Regions from separate parts of the Pseudomonas sp. GOM7 genome, predicted to be linked through region 2. Evidence: riboswitches for the same ligand, from Rfam matches in the RefSeq annotation. Region 2 holds a riboswitch; the other holds the start of a gene.
The links. A riboswitch is a leader RNA that binds a small molecule or an ion and turns the genes downstream of it on or off. The one in region 2 is predicted to bind cobalamin.

Region 1 (5,412 bases), 870 kb from region 2:
GATAGCCCTGGGCGGCGATGGTGCCGCTCTCCATGTCCACCGCCACCGCCCGCGACAGGTTGATCAATGGCCGTTCCTGCGCCCAGCGCAGTTCCCAGTTGCGGTCGTCGTAGGTCAGCACGGTGCCGGTACGCAGGCGCTTCTTCAGATCGTCGCCCTGTTCGCCGGTGACCAGCTTGGCGGCCTCCTGCAACGCCTGCTGCACCTCGGCCAGCGCCGGCAGCGGGATATTCGGCGGCAGCACGCGGTCGAGAATGCCATCGCGGCGCATATAGGCGTGGGCCAGCACGTAGTCACCGATGGTCTGCGACTGACGCAGGCCGCCGCAGTGGCCGATCATCAGCCAGCAGTGCGGGCGCAGCACGGCCAGGTGGTCGGTGATGTTCTTGGCGTTGGACGGGCCAACGCCGATATTGACCAGGGTGATGCCGTGGCCGTCGGCGGCCTGCAGGTGATAGGCCGGCATCTGGTAACGATGCCAGACCACGTTCTCGATGATCGCCTGCATCTCGCCTTCGGCCATGCCGCGCTCGACCACCACGTTGCCCGGTAGCACCATGCGGGTGAAACGCGAGTCGCCCTGCAGCATGTCCAGGCCATGGCGGATGAACTGGTCGACGTAGCGGTGGTAGTTGGTCAGCAGAATCCACGGCTGCACATGACGCCAGTCGCTGCCGGTGTAGTGCTGGATGCGCTTGAGCGAGAAGTCGGTGCGTGCCGCGTCGAACAGCGCCAGCGGCAGCGGGTCGATGTTCTCCCAGTCGTACAGGCCATCGGCGGTGCCGTCGGTGGCAGCAGACAGATCGGTGCTGGGGAATACCCGCGCCAGTTCGGCGGCGGTCACGCCACTGCCGGCCAGCTCGTCACCGCCCTCCACTACGTAGGGATAGGGGATATTCTGCTGGCTGCGGCCGACCTCGACGCGCAGGGTGAAGTCGTTCATCAGCGGGCGCAGTTGCTCCAGCAGGTATTTGCGGAAGGCCGCCGGCTGGGTCACGGTGATGGCGTAGATGCCCGGCACCTGAATCTTGGCATAGGCGCGCACGGTGGTCGGCACCTCGCCCTGACACAGGTAGGCCAGGCGCAATTCGGGATAACGGAACAGGCAGTGCTCGTCGGCATCCGGGCGCACGCGCGCCTTGAGATAGCGCTTGAGGGCCTGGCTCAGAGCGCCGGTAGCTTCCTCATACAACGCGGCCAGGCGGTCGACCGCCTCTTCGGGGGTGTGAACAACGACGAAATCATCGGAACAGACTTTCACGTGGGCGTATTCCTGACTGAACGAACGCCCCTATCTTGCCTGCAACCTCGCGGCAAAACATAGCGCGGCGACCGAAGAATTCGGCCGCCGCGCCCCCTCATCAGGCCGCCGCCTGATGCAAACGCACGTTGAACAGCGGCCCCTGGCTGAAACGCGCCAGCGCCTTGGCCCCGGCCAGCACACCCAGGTCGATCAATGGCTCGACCAGGATCACGCTCATATAGGCCAGGCCGAAGCTGCCCACGGCTGCCAGGTTGTCGCTGGTGAAGCCGTGGCCGTAGAAGGCCCAGAAGCCGACCCAGGCGACGATGCCACCCTGATAGGCAGTCGACAGTGCCAGCGCCTGCTTGTAGGAAAGGTCGACATAGGCGGTGCCTGGCGCAACGATGCGCTTGGCCAGCACGCTGATGGCCCACAGCGGCACCAGCAGGGTGGTGACATTCATGCCGTACTGCGGCAGATCGAACGGGGCGAACAGCAGGCCCTGCAACAGCAGCCCAGCGGCCAGGCCTATGGCGGTGGCACCCGCACCGAACAGCAACAGCAGGGTGGAGCCGAGGATCAGGTGCACCTCGGAAACGCCCACGGGATGGTGCGGCAACACCTCGAAGAAGCAGAACACCAACGCGGTGGTCAGCAGGCTGCGCAGGGCCAGGGCAGCCGCCCCGCCATTGTCGCGAATGGCATCGCGCGCCAGTTTGGCCGTCAGGCCGAAAGCGCCGACTGCCGTTGCGTAACTGAGGAAGATCTTGGCGCCTTCGACGACGCCCGGTTCGATATGCATGCAAGTTCCTTGGCCGCGCCCACCGCGCGACGAGTTGGAGGATCGATGGGTTCGATGGCAGGTCTCCTGGCTCACGGCTTGGTACTCCGCCCGCCTTCCCGACCGCAGTCAGTGGCATGAAGGGCATCGTTCGCCGTTTACAGTTGCGGGGGCAGCCAGGGCATTGGCGAGATTCGCCGCACCCTGTTCCCTTTTCATCCACACGCGCCGGGGCACGGAGGAACCATCGCTGGCAACCTTACTCCGCAGCTTGGGCAAAAGACAGTACTCGCGTTCAAGGCACCGCCCACCTCAGCCCTGTGCGATGTGCTTCTTCGGCAATCCGAGCTTTCCCCCATACGCCTGCTAGCTACGCGAGGCTCCGAGATGCTCCCGTTGCCAAAACGCCTAGCACCTGAACGGATACTGTCTTGAACGCAGCCGAAGCTGCCGCGGATAAGCGCTGCGTCACACCACGCCCATGCGGATGTAACTTTTTATTACAAGCCATGCGTAGTATTTCCGAACTCGCACCGGCTACGGGCCACGCGGGCCTTTAGAACCCTCATCCAGTAACGAGAGCGCACATGAAGAAGACCCTGATCGTTGCGTTAACAGCTCTGTTCACAACCGGCGCCATGGCAACCGAACAGCAACCGCACTGGAGCTACAAAGGCAAGGAAGGCCCCGAACACTGGGCACAATTGGATCCAGGCTACGAAACCTGCGCGCTCGGCCATGCGCAATCGCCGATCGACATCAGCCATGCAACCCGCGCATCGCTGCCTCGCATTGCCTTCGACTACCAGGCCAGCCCAGCCGAAGTGGTGAATAATGGTCACACCGTGCAGGTGAATCTGAGCAATGCTGGCGGCATCGAGATCGACGGCAAACCCTACCGCCTGGTGCAATTTCATTTCCACACCCCCAGCGAAGAGCACATCGCAGGCAAGGGCTTCCCGATGGTGGCGCACTTCGTTCACCAGTCTACCGATGGTCATTTGGCGGTCGTGGCTGTGCTGTTCAAGGAAGGGGCGAAAAACCAGGCACTGGACTCAGTGTTCAAGGCCATGCCGGACAAGGCAGGGGAAAAAGTCGAGTTGGCAAGCAACTTCGCGCCACAAACCGTACTCCCGCAGCAACAGGGCTACTACGCCTTCGCCGGCTCGCTGACCACCCCGCCATGCAGTGAAGACGTGCAATGGCGCGTACTTAAACAGCCAGTCGAGCTGTCCCACGAACAACTGGCGCAGTTCCAGCACCTGTACGCGAAGAACGCCCGCCCGATCCAGGCGCTCAATGGGCGAGCCGTCCTGGAGAGCGAAGACTGAAACGCTCTGATGCACCGGCTGAATGACCGGTGCATCGCATCATCGCGGACTTGACCTGAGCCCCTGGCTACTTCGGCGTGAGAAACACGCCTCCACGCTCCGGGTTGAGCATTACCTGATTGGTTCAACCTCGCTCACGCGGGGAACACACTTAGCGTAATCAACTGTTCCGAAAGGGAAAAATCAGCCGCTAAAAATCTACCAACTTTTCCCTGTTAAAGAGCGCTCCGGCATCAAAGCAGATGCGGCGTGCTACGCGCCAGCAGCGCCTCGACATCGACACCACGCGGCAAGGTGCCGTAGACACGGCCACGGCCTTCCAGGCGGCTGGCGATAAAGGCATCGCTCACCACGCTGTTGCCGGCCTCCAGCAGCAGTTTGGCCTGCAATGCCACAGCCATGTCTTCGGTGAGCTGGCGGGCGCGATACTGGATGTCGGCGGTGTCGGCGAAGTCGGCTTTCAGGCGCTGGATATGGGCCTTGAGGCGGGCATCGCCATGACCGTCGCCCAGTTCGGCGAACAAGGCATCGAGCACGCCGGGCTCCTTGGACAGCGCACGCAGCACGTCCAGGCATTGCACGTTACCCGAGCCTTCCCAGATGGAGTTGACCGGCGCCTCGCGGTACAGGCGCGGCATGATGGTTTCCTCGACGTAACCGGCGCCGCCCATGCATTCGCTGGCTTCATAGATCATTTCCGGCGCGCGCTTGCAGATCCAGTACTTGCCCACGGCGGTGACCAGGCGGGCGAACTTGTCTTCCTGTTCGTCATGCAGGTGATCGAGCGCGCGGCCCATGCGCATGCACAGCGCCAGCGCGGCTTCGCTTTCCAGCGCCAGGTCAGCGAGCACGTTCTGCATCAGCGGCTGGTCGGCCAGCCGCTTGCCGCCCACCTGGCGGTGTGCGCAGTGGTGCGCGGCCTGGGTCAACGCCTGGCGCATCAGGCCACTGGAGCCAACCATGCAGTCAAAGCGGGTCATGGCCACCATTTCGATGATGGTGGGTACGCCACGCCCTTCCTCGCCGAGCATCCAGGCGAATGCACCGCGATATTCCACTTCGCTGGAGGCATTGGCCCAGTTGCCCAGCTTGTTCTTCAGACGCTGGATGTAGAAGGCGTTGCGCGTGCCGTCCGGGCGGTGACGCGGCAGCAGGAAGCAGGAGAGGCCCTTGTCGGTGTAGGCCAGGGTGAGGAAGGCATCGCACATCGGCGCCGAGCAGAACCATTTGTGCCCGACCAGTTCGTAGCCCTGCCCCGGCCCACCGATGCCGATGGGATAGGCGCGGGTGGTGTTGGCGCGCACGTCGGTGCCGCCCTGTTTCTCGGTCATGGCCATACCGATGGTGACCCCGGCTTTCTGCTCCATCGGCAGGTTACGCGGGTCGTACTCGGTGGCCAGGATCTTCGGCAGCCACTGCTCAGCCACGTTGGGCTGCAGGCGGATGGCCGGCACGGCGGCGAAGGTCATGGTCAGCGGGCAGCCACTGGCCGCCTCGGCCTGGCTGTGCATGTAGGTGAGGCCGGCGCGTACGACATGGGCGCCAGCACGCGGGTCGATCCAGGGCAGCGAAGGCAGGCCATGCTCGATGGCCGTGCGCATCAGTTCGTGATAGGCCGGGTGGAATTCCACCAGGTCGATGCGGTTGCCGTAGCGATCATGGCTCTTGAACTGCGGCTTGTTTTCGTTGGCGAGAAAGCCTGCCTGCATCAGGGAACCACCGGCGAGGGCGCCATAGGCAACAAGGCGCTCGTCCGCCCAGGCGCCGCCATAGCGGCGCACCCACTCCTGCAGCGGCAGGTCGAGGCGATAGAGATTGGCACCATCCAGGCTAGGCACCTGGTTGAACACCTCGTGGGTTTCGGCGAGCAGGCTGGGTTTCATCGCATGGTCTCCTTGGCGCCAACGGCGCGCAGGCAGAAGGTGGCAAGGCTGGCGCTGACCTGGGCCAGTTCCAGGGTGGGATATCCGGCTTCACGGGCAGCGCGCGCCGGCGGGGAAAGCGGCCCGACCAACGCCTCGGCGATGGCGCCGACCAGGCAGGCCGCCACCAGGCCG
Region 2 (5,412 bases):
TTCCGTAGGAGCCCACTTGCGGGCGATGCGCCTGCAATGGATCGCCGGCAAGCCGGCTCCTACAGTGCGTAGGGTGGATGACGCTTTTTTCATCCACCATCGTGGCGGTGGATGGGTGAAGCGTCAGCTACGTGCCCCGATCCACCCTAGGGGTTCAGCCCCGCCATTTCTGCCCAGGCACCAGAATCATAGAGAAATAAGGCGAATCCATCGGCTCCACCTCATCCAACGGCACGATCTTCTGGCTGGCCATGGTGGCGCGCTCGACGTAATGGGCGCGGCCATCCAGGCCGAGCTTGCGCAGCACGCGGCGTACCTTGTCGAAGTTGCGCCCCAGTTTCATCACCACGGCTGCCTCGGCATCGCGCAGGCGCTGCTCCAGCTCCTCTTCCGGCAGCACGCCGGACAGCACGCTCAAGCTCTGGTTGCGGTATACCAGCGGCGTGCCGAGCACCGAGGCGCAGCCGAGCATGGAGCACACGCCCGGTACCACCTCCACCTGGTAGCGGTCGGCCAGGCGGTCGTGCAGGTACATGTAGGAGCCGTAGAAGAACGGATCGCCTTCGCAGATCACCGCCACGTCCTGGCCGGCATCCAGCAACCGGGCGATCTGCTCGGCGCAGGTGTCGTAGAAGTCGGCGATCACATCCTCGTAGGACAGCGGCGGGGCGAGCTTTTCGGTGGTCACCGGGTAGACCAGCGGCAGACGTTGCTGGGCGGCGTCCAGGTGCGCCTCGATGATGCCGAAGGCGTTACCGCCCTGGCCGGCGTTGTGCTTGGCCTTGGCCACGAAATAGGCCACCACTGGCGCGCTTTTGAGCAGGCGCAGGGCCTTGAGGGTAAGCAGCTCAGGGTCGCCGGGGCCGACGCCGAGACCGAGCAGACGGCCAGCCATCATTCCACCTCCGAGGCGAGGGCGTTGACCGCCGCCACCGCCATGGCGCTGCCGCCGCGCCGGCCCCGCACGATCACGTAGGGCACGCCGCGGCTGTCTGCGGCCAGGGCGTCCTTGGATTCCGCCGCGCCGATAAAGCCCACCGGCATGCCGATGATCAGCGCTGGTTTGGGCGCGCCGGCGTCGAGCATCTCCAGCAGGTAGAACAGCGCGGTAGGGGCATTGCCGATCACCACCACGCTGCCTTCCAGGTGTTCGCGCCAGTGCTCCAGGGCTACCGCCGAGCGGGTGTTGCCGACTTCGCGGGCCAGCTCCGGCACGCCAGCGTCATGCAGGGTGCAGATCACCTGGTTGTTCGCCGGCAGGCGCGGGCGGGTGATGCCCTCGGCGACCATGCGCGCATCGCAGAGGATCGGCGCGCCGGCCAGCAGGGCGGCGCGGCCAGCGGCGCCCGCGCCGGGGGAGAAGCGCAGATCCTCCACCACATCCACCATGCCGCAGGCGTGGATCACCCGCACGGCGAGCTTTTCCAGATCGGCGGGGATGCCAGCCAGGTTGGCCTCGGCGCGGATGGTGGCGAAGGAGCGGCGGTAGATTTCCTGGCCGTCGCGGATGTAATCAAGCATCGGGTGTTCCTGCGGGGTGGTGGCGGGCGAGCCAGGCGCCGGCCTCGTCGATGGTCATGGCCGGCGCCAGCAGGCGGCCGAAACCGGGCGCCTCGGGCGTGCGTTGGTAGAGCTGGTAATGGTCGGGCGTGCTGGCCAGCAGGGTGTAGGGCTGCACGCGGGCGCTGGCGCAACTGCGTGGGCAGGCGCTGAGGTGCACCTGTGGGCGGGCGCTGCTTGCGCGTAGCAGCTCGGCCAGGTGCAGAGCGTGGTGCTTGCTGTCGGCTAGGCCGCGTGCGCAGGCGACCGAGCCGGTGCAGGCGACCAGGCCTAGCAGCGGCTCGTCGCCGTGAATCAGCAAGCCCAGATCGCCTAGTGCGGCCAGCAATTCGTCGGAGTTTTCCTCCGTAACATTGCCTAGCAGCACACCCTGCCAGGGCGTCAGGCGCAGTTCGCCATCACCCTGTTGTTCGCTCAGTTGGGCCAGCGCCAGCAGTTGTTCGGCATGCAGCCGCCCCAGTTGCGCGCCAGCGGCGACCATACACAGGCCGCTCTGCGCCTGTGGATAAATACCTGCCGGCGAGCGGCTGATCGTCGCGGCAGGCTGCCAATTGGTCGGTGCTAGCTGCAGGGGAAAATCCAGACGCGTCTGCAGGCGTTGCAACAGCCCGCTGGCCGGGATCTGTGCCAGTAACTGGCGCATGCGTGACTGCTCGGGCGTGGCCAGTTCGAGAAACAGCAGCAGAAGCTGGCGCACCAGCTCGACCGCCTGGCTCGCCTCGAAGCGCGCCAGAGGGTGGTCGACAGGGCAACCGGCCAGACCCAGCAGCAGATGCTGGTCGCCTTCGGCGGCCAGCCATAGGTCGTGCGGGTGTTCGCGCATGGCCAGGGCTTCGCCGCCGTCCAGTTGCAGGGCGAACTTGGGCGACAGGGCATGCAGCGCCGGGGTGTCCTGCAGCAGGTCGAGCAACTGGCCAGCCAGCGGGCGCACGTCCATCCGCATGTGCGGGTCGAGGCCAGCGGCGGGGCTTAGCAGCAGGTTGCGCACATCATCGGCGGCTGCCACCCGCGGGCCGAGCCCGGCACCGAGTAGGGCATCGATCAGCGCGCTTTCCTGGCCGGGCAGCACGCCACGGATCTGCAGGTTGCTGCGATTGGTCAGCTCCAGCACGCCGCTGGCGCACTGCCGTGCCGCCTGGGCAATTGCCCGCGCCTGGGCGCTGCGCAGCACACCGCCGGGCAGCTTGATGCGGCAGATGCCGCCATCCAGCGCGGGGACGATGCGCAGCAGGCCAGGGCAGGCGGAAGGGCGGACGGATGTGGGCAAAGGGTCACCTGTGGCTAACGACGCGGCGACCGAACCAGCGAAATCCACCCACGGGGGGATTCCATGGCATCGGTACACCCCGCCCGATGTTGGCACTCGCGACCAGCGTTCGTCGGCAGGTCTCCTGGCTGACAGGTCTTGGTCCGTCGCGGCCTTCCCGGGAATCCAGTGGCGCGGTTGCGGCAGACTCGCTGTTTACAGTTGCGGGGGCAGCCACGGTTTTACCGTGTTCCCTCTTAGGCCCGCTGCTGAGTCGTATGGACTCAAGGGCACCGACGAAGGCTGTATTATGCCCGCTTTGCCCGGAGCGCGGACAGGCGCTCCGTCGGGCCTGTGCGAGGACATCGGATGAAACCCTGGTTGACCCTGGTGGGCATCGGCGAAGACGGCTATCCCGGCCTCGGCAAGGCCGCGCGCCGTGCCCTGCTGGCAGCCACGCGCATTGTCGGTGCGCCACGGCAACTGGCGCTGCTGCCGCCGTGCATCAGCGGTGCGCGGGAAACCTGGCCCAGCCCCTTCGACCTTGAGCCGCTACTGACGCGGCGTGGTGAGGCGGTTTGCGTGCTGGCCAGTGGCGACCCGATGTTCTACGGCGTCGGCGCCAGTCTGGCGCGTCAGGTGCCGGCCGATGAGCTGTTGGTGCTGCCGGCTCCTTCTTCTGTGTCACTGGCTGTGGCGCGCCTGGGTTGGCCGCTGCAGGAGGTGGAGGTGCTGTCGCTGGTGGGGCGGCCGCTGGCCACGCTTAACGGCAAGCTGTTTCCCGGCGTGCGTCTGCTGGTATTGAGCGCCGATGGCGAGACGCCCGCGCAGGTCGCTGAAGCACTGCGTGCGCGCGGTTTCGGCGCCAGTCGCCTGAGCCTGCTGGAACACCTCGGTGGGCCGGATGAGCGGCGCATCGAGGGCCTGGCCGAAAGCTGGAGCCTGCCGCGCGGCGCCGACCTCAATCTGCTGGCCGTGGAATGCCTGGCCGACGCCGGTGCGCAACTGCTGCCGCCGACCTGCGGCCTGCCGGACGAGGCCTACCGCCACGACGGGCAACTGACCAAGCGTGACGTGCGCGCGGTCACCCTGGCGCGCCTGGCGCCGCTGCCCGGCCAGTTGCTCTGGGACGTCGGCGCCGGTTGTGGCTCCATCGGCATCGAATGGATGCGCGCGCACCCGGCCTGCCGCGCCATCGCCATCGAGGCCAATGAAGGGCGCCAGGCGCATATCCGCCATAACCGCGACACCCTTGGCGTACCCGGGCTGCAACTGGTCGCCGGGCATGCGCCCGAGGCGCTGGTCGGGCTGCCGGCGCCGGATGCCATCTTTATCGGCGGTGGCGTTACCGTGCCCGGCGTGCTGGATGACTGCTGGGCCGCGCTCAAGCCGGGTGGGCGCCTGCTGGCCAATGCCGTGACCCTTCAGAGCGAGGCGGCGCTGGTGGCCTTCCGTGAACGCCAGGGTGGTGAACTGTTGCGCTTGAGCGTGGCGCAGGCGCAGCCTCTGGGCGGCTTCGACACCTGGCGTGCGGCGCTGCCGATCACCCTGCTGATGGTGCGCAAGCCGTGAGTGTGCGCATCCTGTTGCTCGGTGGCACCACCGAGGCGCTGCGCCTGGCGCGTCGGCTGGGGCCGGAGACGGTGTACAGCCTGGCCGGTCTGGGACGCGTGCCGGATGACCTGGCCTGCCGCGTGCGCGTCGGCGGTTTCGGCGGCGCCGAAGGGCTGGCCGCCTTTATCGCCGATGAAGGCATCGAGCTGCTGCTGGATCTGACCCACCCCTACGCCGCACAGATCAGCCATAACGCCGCCCGCGCTGCAGAAGTGGCGGGCGTGCCCTGCTGGGCGCTGCGTCGCCCTGGCTGGCAGCCCGGCGCGGATGACGACTGGCGCGAGGTGGACGGCTGGGGTGAGTTGACCCGCGCGCTGGTGCCGTTCCAACGGCCATTCTTCACCTCCGGGCGCGAGCCGCTGGCGCACTTGCACGAGATCCCCGAACACCAGCACTGGACGGTGCGCTGCCTGCAGACCGAGCCGGCACCACCGCGCGCCGAGATCATCGGTGCGCGCGGGCCGTTCTCCCTGGACGAGGAACGCGCGCTGTTCGCCCGCATCCGCTGCGACGTGCTGGTGAGCAAGAACAGCGGCAGCGCTTCCACCGAACCCAAGCTGCAGGTGGCGCGCGAGCTGGGCTTGCCGGTGCTGCTGCTGCGTCGGCCCGAGTTGCCGGTGGTCACGCGCCAGTTCGCGGAACTGGATTCCCTGTGGGAGGCGCTAGTCGAATTAGCCGCGTAGGGTGGATCGCGCTTTATCGATCCACCGCTTTGGTGGACGTGAAAAGCGACGTCCACCCTACACGCTACACGCGCTGCTAGACTGCCGGCCCTTTTGGAGACCCTCATGAGCCAAGCCCCCTACGCCCGCATCCTGTTCATCGGCCCCGGCCTGGGGCGTGGCGCCACGTCCGAGCGCTTGCAGGCACGCATCGCCGCGCTGCTGGGTGAAGCACATCTGCACGACACGGAGCAGGAGGGTTTCTGGCAGGCCATCATCGATGCGCCACGGCCCGTGCTGGTGGTGGATCTGGAGCCGCGCGCCGATGCC

Region 1: linked by a shared signal. The riboswitch ahead of OU800_RS19965 (energy-coupling factor ABC transporter permease) and the one ahead of cobG (precorrin-3B synthase) in region 2 are both predicted to bind cobalamin.

Annotation. Positions count from the first base shown of each region.
Region 1 is NZ_CP113519.1:4,499,920-4,505,331, forward strand. Features, by position in the region: gene amn (AMP nucleosidase) at 1-1,261, opposite strand, end outside; gene OU800_RS19965 (energy-coupling factor ABC transporter permease) at 1,362-2,045, opposite strand; cobalamin riboswitch at 2,085-2,288, opposite strand; gene OU800_RS19970 (carbonic anhydrase) at 2,612-3,355, shown strand; gene OU800_RS19975 (acyl-CoA dehydrogenase family protein) at 3,589-5,238, opposite strand; gene OU800_RS19980 (TetR/AcrR family transcriptional regulator) at 5,235-5,412, opposite strand, start outside.
Region 2 is NZ_CP113519.1:5,374,585-5,379,996, reverse strand. Features, by position in the region: gene OU800_RS23900 (precorrin-2 C(20)-methyltransferase) at 155-898, opposite strand; gene OU800_RS23895 (precorrin-8X methylmutase) at 895-1,521, opposite strand; gene cobG (precorrin-3B synthase) at 1,514-2,827, opposite strand; cobalamin riboswitch at 2,925-3,119, opposite strand; gene cbiE (precorrin-6y C5,15-methyltransferase (decarboxylating) subunit CbiE) at 3,176-4,378, shown strand; gene OU800_RS23880 (cobalt-precorrin-6A reductase) at 4,375-5,103, shown strand; gene OU800_RS23875 ((2Fe-2S) ferredoxin domain-containing protein) at 5,209-5,412, shown strand, end outside.